2 regions of the Clostridium sp. AF32-12BH genome follow, and region 1 is predicted to be linked to the other one. Evidence: riboswitches for the same ligand, from Rfam matches in the RefSeq annotation. Region 1 holds a riboswitch; the other holds the start of a gene.
What was found. A riboswitch is a leader RNA that binds a small molecule or an ion and turns the genes downstream of it on or off. The one in region 1 is predicted to bind FMN.
Positions count from the first base shown of each region.

Region 2: linked by a shared signal. The riboswitch ahead of ribD (bifunctional diaminohydroxyphosphoribosylaminopyrimidine deaminase/5-amino-6-(5-phosphoribosylamino)uracil reductase RibD) and the one ahead of DWZ40_RS16040 (ECF transporter S component) in region 1 are both predicted to bind FMN.

Region 1 is NZ_QUEH01000018.1:52,846-60,343, reverse strand. Features, by position in the region: gene DWZ40_RS16065 (metallophosphoesterase) at 1-818, shown strand, start outside; gene DWZ40_RS16060 (N-acetylmuramoyl-L-alanine amidase) at 936-1,664, shown strand; gene DWZ40_RS16055 (LysR family transcriptional regulator) at 1,691-2,611, opposite strand; gene DWZ40_RS16050 (mandelate racemase/muconate lactonizing enzyme family protein) at 2,840-4,012, shown strand; gene DWZ40_RS16045 (hypothetical protein) at 4,045-5,481, shown strand; FMN riboswitch at 5,528-5,647, shown strand; gene DWZ40_RS16040 (ECF transporter S component) at 5,875-6,513, shown strand; gene DWZ40_RS16035 (L-threonylcarbamoyladenylate synthase) at 6,700-7,498, shown strand, end outside.
Region 2 is NZ_QUEH01000009.1:32,260-39,757, reverse strand. Features, by position in the region: gene DWZ40_RS10435 (N-acetyltransferase) at 1-290, opposite strand, end outside; gene DWZ40_RS10430 (M28 family peptidase) at 379-2,502, opposite strand; gene DWZ40_RS10425 (DNA/RNA helicase domain-containing protein) at 2,768-4,165, shown strand; FMN riboswitch at 4,261-4,375, shown strand; gene ribD (bifunctional diaminohydroxyphosphoribosylaminopyrimidine deaminase/5-amino-6-(5-phosphoribosylamino)uracil reductase RibD) at 4,748-5,851, shown strand; gene DWZ40_RS10415 (riboflavin synthase) at 5,832-6,515, shown strand; gene DWZ40_RS10410 (bifunctional 3,4-dihydroxy-2-butanone-4-phosphate synthase/GTP cyclohydrolase II) at 6,543-7,498, shown strand, end outside.

The DNA.
Region 1 (7,498 bases):
TTGGCTATGATGAAGCTGCAAGCGAAGATCCGAACAGTCTGAGTTACCGGTATGAACTCGATGACAATACCTGGCTGCTGATGATCGACAGCTGTCAGTACAGTCCCATCAACAAGGTTGGCGGTGCGATTTCGGAAGATACCTATGAATGGATCGGGCAGCAGTTAGAAGAGGCCTGGGATGCCGGGGTGGAAATCATCCCAATTGCCCATCATAATCTTCTGGATGAAAGTGAGATTTATGTCGATGAATGTACCATTGAACACAGTGAGCAGTTTGTGGATCTTCTGGAAAACTGGGATGTACCGCTGTTTTTGAGTGGGCATCTGCACGTGCAGCATTGTAAGCGTTCCGATGAAAACCGCGGCATCTGGGAGATGGTGACGGCATCGCTGGCAACACCGTCCTGCAAATACGCAATTCTCACCTACCGGGATGACCGGAGCTTTTTGTACCGGACCCGTTCCCTGGATGTAGAGGGATGGGCAAAGAAAAATAAGCGGACCGAGGAGGATCTTTTGCATTTTAAAAAATTCCAGACTCCGTTTTTACGCCGGGTTTTCTATAATCAGGCGATCGCTGCGCTGAACAACGTATCGGATATCACGGACAGTGAACGGGAGCAGATGGCACAGCTGTATTCGCTGTTAAAATATCATTATTATCAGGGAACAGCGTACCAGGTACAGGATCTGGTACGGAATGATCCGGCCTATGCGCTCTGGCAGGAAGAGGGCATGGCAACCCAGCAGGGAGATTATTTTGAGTATATTCTAAGAGATGGTGTGCAGGACTATAACCGTCTGGAAGTAGACTAGTGAAAAAATCCCGGACTTTCTTTTGCAGATTTATGTGAAAAAAGAAAGTCCGGGATTCTTTTCATCGTCCGGGGTTCATATATTCTATAGGAAAAAACCAGATACGGAGCGGATCAGGTGAAGAATCAGAACTGGACAGGAAAAGAATGGAAAAAGCAGAAGCTGGCAGAGCAGCTTATGGCAGTCATGCTTTTTGCGGCAGTATTTCTGGTATCCCGCCAGGCAGGACTTATGGTATCGAGTCAGAACGTGACCGCAAAGAACCATCAGCCGGTGGTGGTCCTCGACAGTGGACACGGCGGTATGGATCCGGGAAAAATCGGGGTGGATGGCAGCCTGGAAAAAGACATCAACCTGCAGATTGCCAGAAAGTTAAAGGTTTATCTGGAAGCTGCCGATGTGAAGGTGATCATGACCAGGGAAGATGACCGCGGTCTTTATGAAGAAACCGATCAAAACAAGAAAATGGCGGACATGAAAAACCGCTGCAAAATAATCGAAGAAGCGGATCCGGACCTAGTGGTAAGCATCCATCAGAACAGTTATCATCAGGAACCGATATCCGGCGGACAGGTATTTTATTATAAAACATCCGAAAGAGGAAAGCGCCTTGCAGAAATTCTGCAGAGGCGCTTTGATTCTGTCTTGGGAGAAAAGAACACCAGGCAGGCGAAACCGAATGGAAATTATTATCTTCTCCTACATGTGAAGCAGCCGATCGTCATTGTGGAATGTGGTTTTTTGTCCAACTGGAATGAGGCTGCGAAGCTGCAGGAGGAGGAATATCAGGACCGCCTGGCGTGGACGATCCATATGGGGGTGATGGAGTATTTGACGCAGAAATGATGCCTCCTGCTGGTAAACTGAAAAAGTTATTCCTTGGTGTAATGTGGCCCGCCAAACAGCTGCTGGAACAGGCTTACGAAATATTTCTCACTCTGGTGGAGCACAAATCCTTTGCGGAAGGCAATGACAACGAACCATTGCACGGTTGGCACAGCGTGGGCGTATACGATGCGGTCTGAGGTGGTCGCACAGGAAATGGGAAGAAAGGTGCTGCCAATGCTCTGCTCGACCATAACCAGGCTGGCCGGGTGAGAGTTGATTTCTGCTACGATCTTCGGGGTGACACGGCAGGCTGCAAAGCACTGGTTTTCCAGTTTGCGGATGGTTGTCTGGCTCTGGGAAAAAATCATGGGTTCATTTTTCAGGTCGGCGATGGAGATCCTTGGGAAACTGCCGTCTGCATTCTGCAGGCTGAGTTTTTTTGCATGCTCTTTCGGGATTGCGAGAATCAGCTCTTCTGCCTGGAGCAGTATACTTTCCAACGGAAGGGAAGAATTTTCTGTTAACGGGATGATCGCCATATCCAGTTCTCCATCCTGCAGCAGGCGAATCAGGGGAGAAGCGGTTTCTTCCATTACTTTTACGGTGACATTGGGATAGGATTCATAAAATTTTCCGATGATGTGGGAATATGCCACGGCGCCCCACTGGGGTGTGATCCCGACCGAAAAGCTTCCTGTTTTTGCCTGCCCCATGTCGGATAACTGGTTGTAGAGTTCCCGCTTCTGCTGGAGCATCTGCTCGCAGGCAGCTACATACAGTTTTCCGGCGGGAGTCAAGGTCATTTCGTTACGCCTGCGTTCAAACAGGTTTACGCCGAGTTCGGATTCCAGACGGCTTAGGTACTGGCTTAAGGTGGACTGGGTAATGAAAAGATTTTCTGCCGCGCGGGAAATGCTGTGCATGTTTGCGATTTCAATGATATATTCCAGATAATGCAGGTCCATGGATGTCACCTTCTCTTTTGAAAATTGCAGATCGGTCGGAACTTACCGGTCAATCCGAGCTGTTGTTATCTTTTTATTCTATGAAATGTCGTTCTCTAAGTCAAATAAAAAAACGTTAAATCAAATTCCTGAACATTAATTATTTTAATTCCCGGATTCAAATTTACCAATTTGGCATAACGTGGCGGCTGTGCTACGATAAAGTCAGAAAAAGGAAGGAGAATTCGCATGAAGATCACGGCAGTAAAAACGATAGGTCTGCGCTGGGAATGTCCGGTCATGAGCGATGCCATGTCCGTGTGCAGAGCCCGCCAGGCGCTTTGGATCCGGATTGAGACGGATACGGAGATTTACGGTGTTGGAGAGGCATTCTGCTATGGAAGTCCTCTGGTGATCGCCAAACACATTGTGGAAGACCAGCTGGCACCGGCCATTATCGGGGAAGATCCACAGAATATTGAACTGCTCTGGCAGAAAATGTACTGGAGAAATGTTCCGAATGGCCGTACCGGTCTGGTGATGGGATGCATCAGCGGCATTGATATTGCCCTCTGGGATATCCTCGGAAAGGCAGCGAAGATGCCGGTAAGCAGGCTCCTCGGGGCACATTCCGACCGTGTTCCGGCGTATGCAAGCGGCGGCTTTTATGCACCGGGAAAAGACCTGGATGGTTTAAAGAAAGAGATTGAAGGATATCTGAAAAAGGGATATCAGGATGTCAAGATTAAGATTGGACGAAATCCGGAAATCGCAGGAAATGCAGTGAATTATACGGCAAGTACGGAATTTGCGGTCAGCTATGACGAGGATATCCGCCGGATTGCAGCAACCCGCGAACTGGTTGGCCTGCGTGGCCGGGTGGCAGCCGATATCAACGCGGCATGGCCGGTCGAGGCAGTGCTGAATGCGGTACGTGATTTTCGGAGTGCCGGCCTTAGCTGGCTGGAGGAGCCGATTCTCTTTGAAGATGAGGAAGGATTAAAGCAGCTGCGCACAGAACTTATGGAGATCGCGCTTATGGGCTATGAGACAACCCAGGGCTGCAAAAACTTTGCCCGTCTGCTGAAGGAAAATGCAATGGATATTGTTCAGCCGGATATCGGCTGGGGCGGCGGTTTCTCTGAGCTGCGCAAGATTGGTCTTGCGGCACAGGGCTTTTCCAAACCGGTTTCCCTGCATTCGTTTGGTTCCTGTATTCATTTTGCAGCAAGCCTGCAGCTGGCAGGAAGCCTTCCGAATACAGAGGCGATTGAGAGTGAGGAAAACCAGAACATATTAAAGACCGGTGTGCTGAAAACACCGTTTGAGCATGATGAACATATGAATTTCTATGTTCCGCAGCTTCCGGGTCTTGGCATTGAGATTGACTGGGATGCAGCAGAAAAAATCCGGGTGTTCTAGAGAATGATAGGATAAAATTAGGGGGAATTACTATGACAATGACACCACTTATTTACATGCTTGCACTGATCATATCGATCGTGATCTTGCTTGTATTGACTTTGAAACTGAAAATGAACAGCTTTATGGCGCTGTTCTTTACCGCAATGGGACTCTCTATTTTCTTTGGCACTTCACCGATTGAGAGTTTAAACAACATTACCGGTTCGTTCGGAAAGAGCCTTGGAAGCATTGGTCTGCCGGTCCTTTTCGGTGCGATCCTTGCCATGGGTGTGCAGGATTCCGGCGCAGCCGTTGCAATCAGTAACTTCTTTGTAAAGCTGTTCCGTGGCAAACACCTGGAACTGGCTCCGGCATTAACCGCATTTGTTATGGCGATTTCCGTATTTGGTGATATTTCACAGCTTCTGACTGCACCGATCGCAGCAACCATTGCAAAGCGTAAAAACATGAACATGGCTGTAGTTACTCCGTATGTCATTACTGCTGTATGGTTCACACATGGTGTTGTTCCACCATCTGCAGCAATCCTGGCAGTAGCAATTCTGCTTGGTGCAGATGTTGGTATGGTAATTCTCTGGGGCCTGGTAATCTGTCTGGCATCCCTTATCATCATTTATGCGCTGACCATCCGCTGGATGACAGAGCATGCTTCCTATGCAGCACCGAAGCCGGAATATACCGTTGGTATCGAGCCGGTCAAAGATGGCGATGACAGCGTAGAGAGCCTTCTGATGAAAGAACCGGATATCCCGAATGCCCTGATCGCCTTCCTTCCGCTGATCGTTCCGGCTGGACTGATCGCAGCAGCATCGATCTGTGCCATGGTTCTTCCAGAGGACAGCGGTGTACTTCAGGTAATCAACTTTATCGGAAACAAATCGATCGCAATGCTGGTTGGCATCATCATCCTGATCCTGACCAATGGAAAGATCAAGGCAAAAATGCTCCGCAATGCAAACCGCACAGAAAAGATCAGCGAGAATGCAAGCCTTCTGGAGCTTGGTATGGGCAACTGGGTAAAACGTGCGATCGATGTTTCTGCAATGGTTCTTATGGTGACCGCAATGGGTGCAGCATTTGCATCTGTACTTTCCAGCCAGCCGGTTGTATCTGAGATCGCAGAGGTTGTTGCAAAATCCGGTATTCCGATGATTCTGATTCCATTTATTATCGCAGCTGTTATGCGTGCAGCAGCAGGTTCCATGGCAACTGCATCCATGGCAGCAGCAGGTATCTGCCTGCCAATCATGAACATGCTTGGTCTGTCACCGGTAGCAGTTACCCTGGCAATCGGTCTTGGCACCGTTCTGTTTGGTCATGTCAATGACTCCGGATGCTGGATGTGTCAGGAGGTATTCAACGTAGACCTGCCGCAGTATCTGAAATATGTCAGCCCGATGGCAGCATTTGGCGGATGTGTCGGCATGGTACTGCTGATGATCTTAAGCATGATCGGTCTTGTATAAATTTACTTGATTTTTTGAAAAAGATGTACTATAGTTAAGGCAATGATAAGTTCTTCGGGGCGGGGTGCGATTCCCCACCGGCGGTTACAGTCCGCGACCTGCTTTGCGCAGCTGATTTGGTGAAATTCCAAAACCGACAGTATAGTCTGGATGAGAGAAGAAATTGTGTGAAAGCTTTTACAGCAAGACCTGTAATGGCAGCATGAACGACTCAAGTCCCCCGGGTAGCGATATCCGGGGGATTTTTCGTTGTATGGTATATCGAGGCGGTATGGCAGCGCATCTGCTGATTTTCACATTTCACACGATTCCTCTGAATGATGAACTTACACGTTACTGTTTGCGCAATGCATGAACAGTGACACGACCAATCTATTTCAGGAGGGAAAAGACATGAAAGAAAAGTTACTGACTACGAAAAATGTTGTATTGATGGGAATGTTTGGTGCTCTTGCAGGTGTGCTGATGCTGTTTGAGTTTCCGCTTCCGTTTCTGGCACCAAGCTTTTACGGACTGGATGTCAGCGAGGTACCGGTGCTGATCGGAACCTTTGCCATGGGACCGGCAGCCGGTGCGATCATGGAAGTCGTAAAAATTCTGGTAAAGCTGGTATTGAAGCCGACCAGTACCGGATTTGTAGGAGAGTTTGCGAACCTGGTGATCTCCTGTGCCCTGGTCATTCCGGCAGGTCTGATCTATAAAATTTCCCACACCAGAAAAGGCGCGATGACAGGACTTGTGTTGGGAACCATCTGTATGGCAGCGGTTGGTGTGGTAGCAAATGCTCTGGTTATGCTTCCGTTCTATTCCAACTTCATGCCGATGGAAACCATTCTGGCAGCAGGCGCAGCCATCAACCCGGCGGTTGGAAGTGTATGGACCTTTGCATTGTTCTGCGTCGGACCGTTCAATGTGGTCAAAGGAATCATTGTGTCCGTGGTGACTGCACTGGTTTATAAACGCGTCAGTGTGCTGATCCATAGCATTGGAACACACAAAACTGTAAAAAATGAGAAACGCGTGAATGCATAAATAATATAGAAAACTTATAGTCAGACACCCTGCGGTCTATCTTGCACCGCAGGGTGTCTTGTGTTATGATAAGGCAGAAACAGACCGGCAAAAAGGTAAGGTTTTATGCCGGAAATAATCATGTGGACACAGCCTTGGCAGCACACCGGTATCATGTTGCTGCAGGATTGCAAAGAAGGTAAACGTATGAATACAAAACTGGTAAAAATAGAAGATACAAAACAGATCAAAGATGAGGAACTGGCTGAGGCAGCTGAAATTCTAAGAACCGGAGGTCTGGTGGCATTTCCGACCGAGACGGTGTATGGTCTTGGCGCGAATGCACTGGATGAGACTGCGGCTAAGAAAATTTACGCAGCAAAGGGCCGCCCGTCCGACAACCCGCTGATCGCGCATATTTCCTGTCTGGACGAACTGGAACCGCTTGTAGCATACATTCCGGAGGCGGGCAGGAAGCTGGCGGAGGCATTCTGGCCGGGACCGCTGACCATGGTATTTCCGAAAAGTGACATTGTGCCTTACGGAACGACCGGCGGGCTGGATACGGTAGCAGTCCGTATGCCGAGTGACCCGGTGGCAAACCGTCTGATCAAACTGGCCGGGGTTCCGGTGGCAGCACCGAGTGCCAATACTTCCGGCAGACCAAGCCCGACCACGGCACAGCATGTATGGCAGGACATGGAAGGCAAGATTGAGATGATCCTGGATGGCGGTCCGGTGGGAATCGGGGTAGAGTCTACGATCGTGGACGTATCCGGTGATGTGCCGACGTTGCTTCGTCCGGGTGCAATTACCATGGAGATGCTGCGCGAGACCGTAGGACAGGTAGAGATTGATCCGGCAATCCAGGCACCGCCAAGTGCGGATCTGCGGCCGAAGGCACCGGGCATGAAATACCGCCATTATGCACCGCATGCAGATCTGCAGCTGATAGAGGGTGAGACTGGTAAGGTGGTGGAAACCATCAACGAACTGGTGAAAGAGA
Region 2 (7,498 bases), on a different contig from region 1:
TGAAGGGTTGCGCGCGCTTCTGCAAAGTAAAACTGGAAGATGTTGTAAGGCTCCGCTTCATCGGAAACCACCAGGATTCCGTTTAAATCTGCACTGTCCGAAAAAATCTCACAGGTTTCATAAAATTCGTCCATATCGCAGTGGAAAAGCTCAGGCATGAGGCGTTCCCGGATTTCCGGATCCGGGATCAGGGTCTCATAGAGCGGATCATGCTTGAAGCAGGTATATAAAAGTTTTTCCAGTTTCGGCAGGTCTTCACGCTGTACGCGGTATAGTTTATCGCTTTCCATAATGTGTTCAGACGGGAGACCGTCTGTCCTTTCTTTTGTTTGGTAATATGTAGTATATCGGATTTCGTCTGTTTTGCTTCTGGTATCGTCAGATTAAAAACTGGTCATGAACCAGGCACTGGATCCGGTCTGTCGTCTGGATCAGCAGACGGCACTGGTCCTGGAAGATCCGTTCCAGATGACTGATCTGCGCAGAAAGCTGAAGCTCCTCCGGGGCAGTCTCTTTTTGCGCCAGCAGTGTTTTCACCAGAGCATACAGGTTCTCATGCGGCATCAGGCGTTTGTATCCCCATTTCAGGCGGTTCTGCGGCTGGTTTAATACATAATCGGTAAAGTGGTCATAAACTTCCTGATCGAACATGAATGCGTAAGCATTGTTATCGACCTGGTAGAGTTTGCGAAGGGCAGAAGAGAGCTTCTGCTCTTTTAAGTTTGCGATCGCTCCTCCGATGAGGCGGATATTCTGAAGCAGGATTTCGTGCGGATAGTGCACATTTCCATACCAGTCAATGCGGACCAGCTCATCCTGCGCACACTTGAAGCGTCTCAAAGCTTCCTGCTCGGCTTCCCTTGACTCGCTAAATAAGACTTCGGCTTCCTCTGTTTTTCCTTCGGCCAGAAGCTCCTGGTAACGGCTGTTTGTATGCATGCGGGATTCATAACGGTCTTCTGCAACTTCCTGTGCATGCTTTAACATGTCTTCCAGATTCGCGATTTTTTCCACGAGAGAGGCCAGTGTCATGGGACTGATCAGGTCCATGGCAACAAATGGGCGGAGAATCTCTTTGGATGCGGCATATCCGTCTAATGCACGTTTCATAACCGGGGCAGAGCATAACGGGATCACGCAGGTCTCGTCCAGGGCAGCGACAAGAAGGGCAAACAGCTCGTGGTGAAGCCGGTAAACCTGCTCGTCATAAAATGCATCGTTATCAAACTGGGAATGATAATGGGTCTCCATAAAGCTGCCGCCGGTAAAGTCATTGACCATGGACGGAATTCCGGCAATTGCCATGGAAAAATCATCCGACCAGGTCTCAATCGGAGAAGTAATGCGGGTCTCCTCCGGGTATGCCTGGGTCAGATCTGGAAGTTCGGAAAGATATTCCTCCAAAAAGCGGGTATATTCGTAGCAGCTGCGGATGCGGGCACGGGTGCCGTGTGCAAGCGCCGGAAGCTCAAAGTTTAAATCGGCGATGACCTTTCCAACCCACTCCGGATGCGCGGTAAACACCTGCTCGTAAGCGCCGGTCGACCAGTCGAAGTTGGAGTCTACAACCCCCCATTCCTCTGCAGCCATCGCACAGATTACAATGGTGTTGTTTGGCTTCATGCCGCTTTTTAAAAGTGCTTTCGCGATTCCAAACATCAGCGCAACCGCGGTGTTATCGTCCTGGAAACCACTGAAGTAAGAGTCATAGTGGGCAGATAACAGGATCATACGGTCTGCATGCTTTCCCGGAATCGATCCCACGATATTGTAAGTGGTGCAGTCACGGGTTACGCGGCTGTCTGCATCCAGGGTTACGGTAATCTCGGAAGTAAGCGCGGTATCGCCTGCAGGGGCATCCGCATCTATGTGTGTGTTAGAAGCAGCTTCTTTTGCAAGGAGCAGACTCTTTAACGGGTCTGCATCTTTTCTGGAGATAGAAAACGCAGGCGCATTTTCCGGTCCGGCGATATCCTGCGCATTCAGCGCCTCATCGTCAATCTCGCCGTAGCCGCCGCTCTGTACAGCGATCAGCGCGGCAGCACCTTTTAAATGAGCCTGATAGACCGGATAATTGATCCACCATTCGTCTCGCTGGTTGATGTCGACCAGAACCAGCTTCCCGGTAATGTCTTTGCCTTCGTAGTCGGCAGCAGTTCCTTTTCCGAGATACATCAGGGAAAAGTCTTTCGGACCATCGGTCACAAAGGTGGTCTGGTAAGCACCGAGCTGAATCTCGTGCCGGGTCCCATTTTCATCGGTATAGGAAAGCACTGCCTTTTTAAATTCCCAGCCGTCTACCTTTATGGCATCTTTCGTGACGTTGGAAAGACCGATGGCTTCCATTTCCTGTTTCAGCATTTCGCCGGTCTCAAATTCTGCTTTGGAACCGGCCGGCCGGTAACCAAGCACTGGGTTGGAGCGGAACTGTTCCATGCGCTTCGCCAGCGTATAAGAATAATTTATATCAAGGTTTTCTAGGATTGATTGTTGTAAATTCATGTGGGTTAACCTCCGTTTGTGCAGTCGATTCCGTGACGAAGTCACGTGACTGCTTTGCCGTTTCATTATAGCACTGAATAGCGGAGGAGAAAAGGAAAATGGAGAAAAAAGAATCAGGTCAAATTAGAATGGCAGATTGTTCGGGATTTGTTTGTGTGGTATGATGAAGCTATGAAAGGCATCCTGGCTATTGGGGCAGTAAAGCCAGAGGCAAAGCGCAGATGAATCAAAACTGGAAGAATATAGCGGAGAGAGTAAGGAAACAATGAAGTCAATACCAATTTATGCACTGACAAGAGAACAGAACCTGACCAATCTTACCAAACTGGAGTATCATTTATCTGAACGAGAAAAGCCACTGAAGTTTCGTACATGGGAACTGAATAGCATGAAAGCCCTGGTAGATCAGCTGGAAGCTCATATGGAGCATGTATACCGCCTGCGCTTTTTCTACTCCTTTCAGATTCCACGGCTTGGAAAGGAATTTGACCTGCTCCAGGTGAAGGAAAACCAGATTGTAAACATTGAACTGAAAAGCGGTGCGGTTTCCGAAGATGCCATACGCAGGCAGCTGATACAGAACCGCTATTATTTGTCTGTACTTGGAAAACCGATCAAATCTTACACTTACATCAGCAGTCAGAACCGGTTGGTGCGTCTGACAAATCATGACCATATTGCTGACACAGACTGGAAACAGTTGTGTGAGGAATTGCAGGAGAAAAGCCCAGAATACACGGGAAATCTGGAAACATTGTTTCAGGCGGAATGGTATCTGATCTCGCCGCTGACACAGCCTGAACGTTTCCTGAGAAAGGAATATTTTCTGACAGCGCAGCAGAAAGATATCGAACGGCAGATTCTAAGAAGAATCAGGACAGAACGAAGAGGGTATTACTGGTTTTCTGGGCTTCCAGGAACGGGAAAAACCTTGCTCCTGTATGACATTGCCATGAAACTTTCTGTCCGGCAAAAGGTCTGCATGATTCACTGTGGAACTTCCGGGCAGAAATGGAAAAAACTTCATGAACGCCTGCTGCGTATGATCTGGATTTCGGATTCGCAAATTACAGAAGAAACAAAATTAGATGAGTACAGTGCCGTTCTGGTTGATGAAGCACATTTACTGAGTCAGGATGTATTACATAGGATTGTAAACCTGGCTGGAAGTCGTCCGGTTATTTTTTCCAGTGACGATGAGAGCCCGGTTTCACCGGAAGAAGCGGATCAAAGCATAAAACAGGAGTTGGAAAATCTTGCTGAGGTTTGGATGTTTCGTCTGACAAATCGGATCCGGACCAATGCGGAACTTTCAGCTTTTATTCAAAATATGATGCATCTTCCAGAGCGGAAAGTTACCAGACACTTTCCAAATGTTACTGTGTTTTATGCCAACAATAACCAGGAAGCAGAAAATTTGATTCAGTATGCAAAAGAACAGGGATATCAACTTTTGTCAGAACATATGGTAACAGGAAAAACACCGGATTGCTTGGCAGTGATGTTGGATGAGCAGTATTTCTATGATGAGAATAAATATTTGCGCTCCGAAAATCATACTGTGCGGAAGCTGTTTCATCAGCTGAATGGTGCAAAAGAAAAGCTGCTGCTGGTTGTAAACAATAATTTCCAGCTTTATGATGTGCTTTTGGACCTGTTATAGTTTCATGAATCTGGATTCACACAGGATTACACCAATTTTACACCATATCTTGACTTTCCTATAGAAATGTGCAATAATACCACTCGTAAAAAGCATAAAGTCTTCAGGGCGGAGCGAAATTCTCCACCGGTGGTAAAGCCCACGAGCCGCAAGGCATGATTCGGTGCAATTCCGAAGCCGACAGTATAGTCTGGATGAAAGAAGAATGATCGTGTATTTCTTATATTTTTGAAAATACCGTATTTGTGATAACCGCTCTGGAATGAAAATTTCAGAGCTTCTTTTATTTCATAGGAATTGTGTTTTATGAAACAAATGGAACATGCAGATCGCATTTTTCGTGATTTCGTGAGCAGGAACAAAGAGAGTTCTTTTTCATGATTTGGAAAATGGTTTACAGGATACGGAAAATTCAAAAATAACGGAAAAACAGTACAAAAAGAAAAGCAAGTTCTGAAGAATATTGATTCTTTGGATCTGCTTTTTTCTGTATTGCATAACTCAGAAGTATCTGTGGTGCATCTGACGTTAACCATCCTTCTGCTTGATACTTATGCGAACAGGAAATGGAGGAAGGAGTCTTTGACAAAACAGGATTATATGCGCCGGGCAGTGGAACTGGCGAAAAAAGGCGAAGGCTGGACCAGTCCGAATCCGATGGTAGGCGCCGTGGTGGTAAAAGACGGGAGAATCATCGGGGAAGGATACCATGCGCGGTATGGGGAACTTCATGCAGAGCGCAATGCGCTCCGTGCCTGTATGGAGCCGACGGAGGGGGCAGACCTCTATGTCACGTTAGAGCCATGCTGCCACTATGGAAAACAGCCTCCCTGCGTAGAGGCAATCGTGCAGGCGGGGATCAAGCGGGTTTTTGTGGGATCGGATGATCCGAATCCACTGGTTGCCGGAAAGGGAATCCAGTATTTGCGGGAACGCGGCATTCTGGTAGAAACCCATGTGCTGAAAGAAGAATGCGATGCGCTAAATCCGGTGTTTTTCCATTACATCCGCAGAAAAACTCCCTATGTGGTTTTAAAATATGCCATGACCATGGATGGGAAAATTGCGGCATATACCGGGGCATCCAAATGGGTTACTGGCGAGGAGGCACGGGCGTGGGTGCAGCGGGAGCGCAGCCGTTACTGTGGCATCATGGTGGGGGTCAATACCGTACTGGCAGATGATCCATTGCTGAACTGCCGCATGCCGGGAGGAAGAAATCCGGTCCGGATCATCTGTGATACACACTTAAAAACTCCGATGGAATCCAGAATCGTAAAGACCGCGAGGGAAATTCCTACAATTCTGGCTGTCTGCGAGACGGACAAAAAACGATATCTTCCCTATGAACAGGCGGGCTGCCAGATTTTGCCAGTTTCAGAGGAAGAGGGGCATGTGAATCTCAAGGACCTGATGAAGCTGCTTGGCGAAAAACAGATCGACAGTATTTTGCTGGAGGGAGGCGGTACCTTAAACTGGTCCGCGTTAAAAAGCGGGATTGTCAAAGAAGTACATGCTTATCTTGCACCGAAGCTGTTTGGCGGTGCAAAAGCCAAAACGCCGGTGGAGGGGCCTGGTGTGGCAGATCCTTCGGAAGCGGTCCGGCTGAAGGTCAGAGAAATCCGAAAGCTGGGCGAGGATTTCCTAGTGGAAAGCGAGGTGCAGGATGTTTACGGGGATCGTTGAAGAGATTGGAACGTTAAAACGGATTACCTGGGGTGCACATTCGGCGGCGCTGACCATTCAGGCAAAACAGGTGCTTGCCGGTACCAAAGTGGGCGACAGCATTGCAGTCAATGGGATTTGCCTGACGGTAACGAATCTGGACACTTCCGGGTTTACGGCAGACGTAATGCATGAAACCTTAAACCGTTCTTCCTTAAAAGGTGCAAAACCGGGCATGCACGTGAACCTGGAGCGGGCAATGGCAGCAGGAGGGCGGTTTGGCGGTCATATCGTAAGTGGCCATGTGGATGGAACCGGAACGATCCGGAAGATTTCGCGGGATGATAATGCAATTTGGTATACTGTGGAAGCCAGCCCGGCAATTCTTCGCTATATTGTGGAAAAGGGATCCGTTACGATCGATGGGATCAGCCTGACTGTGGCATCGGTGACGGAGAAATCTTTTTCCGTTTCCACGATACCGCACACCAATGCCGTGACAACTTTGGGAGAGCGGAAAGAAGGAGATAAAGTGAACCTGGAGAATGATATCATCGGGAAATACGTGGAGCGGCTGCTGGGTGGGGGAATGACAGAGTGCAAATGTCCAGAACAACCAGATTCCAGACAAAAACAGACAGAAAGCAAAATTACAAAAGAATTTCTGACCCAATATGGATTTTAATAAAACGCAAGGCAGGAGGGAAAAATTATGGCATTTCAATACAATACCGTAGAAGAAGCGTTAGAAGAACTTCGCAAAGGACATATCATTCTGGTGACCGATGATCCGGACCGGGAAAATGAGGGAGATTTCATCTGTGCGGCAGAGTTTGCCACGACGGAAAATATCAATTTCATGGCAACCCATGGAAAAGGACTGATCTGCATGCCGATGTCCGAGGAATATGTAAAGAAACTGCAGATTCCTCAGATGGTGACCAATAATACAGACAACCATGAGACAGCGTTTACGGTTTCGATTGATTGTGTCGATACGACGACCGGAATTTCCGCAGCAGAGCGCTCCGTCACGGCCATGCGCTGTGTGGCAGAGGATGCAAAGCCGGAGGACTTTCGCAGACCGGGACACATGTTCCCGCTGCTGGCAAAAAAGAATGGTGTTCTGGAACGGGAAGGACACACGGAAGCTACCGTGGATCTGTGCCGCCTGGCCGGATTAAAGGAATGCGGGCTTTGCTGTGAGATCATGCGGGAGGACGGAACCATGATGCGCACCAGCGAACTGCAGGAACTGGCAAAAACATGGGACTTAAAATTCATCACGATCCAGGACCTGAAAAATTACCGGAAATTCCAGGATCAGCTGGTTGACCGGGTGACTGTGACGAAAATGCCGACCAAATACGGAGAATTTGTGGCTTACGGCTATGTAAACCGATTAAATGGCGAACATCATGTCGCACTGGTAAAAGGGGAGATTGGAGATGGGGAAGATGTCCTTTGCCGGATTCATTCGGAATGTCTGACCGGCGATACGTTTGGTTCCCTGCGCTGTGACTGTGGCCAGCAGTTTGCGGCAGCCATGACCCAGATTGAAAAAGAAGGACGTGGCATTCTCCTTTACATGCGGCAGGAAGGACGCGGCATCGGTCTGATCAACAAGCTGAAGGCCTATGAACTGCAGGAAAAGGGCATGGATACCCT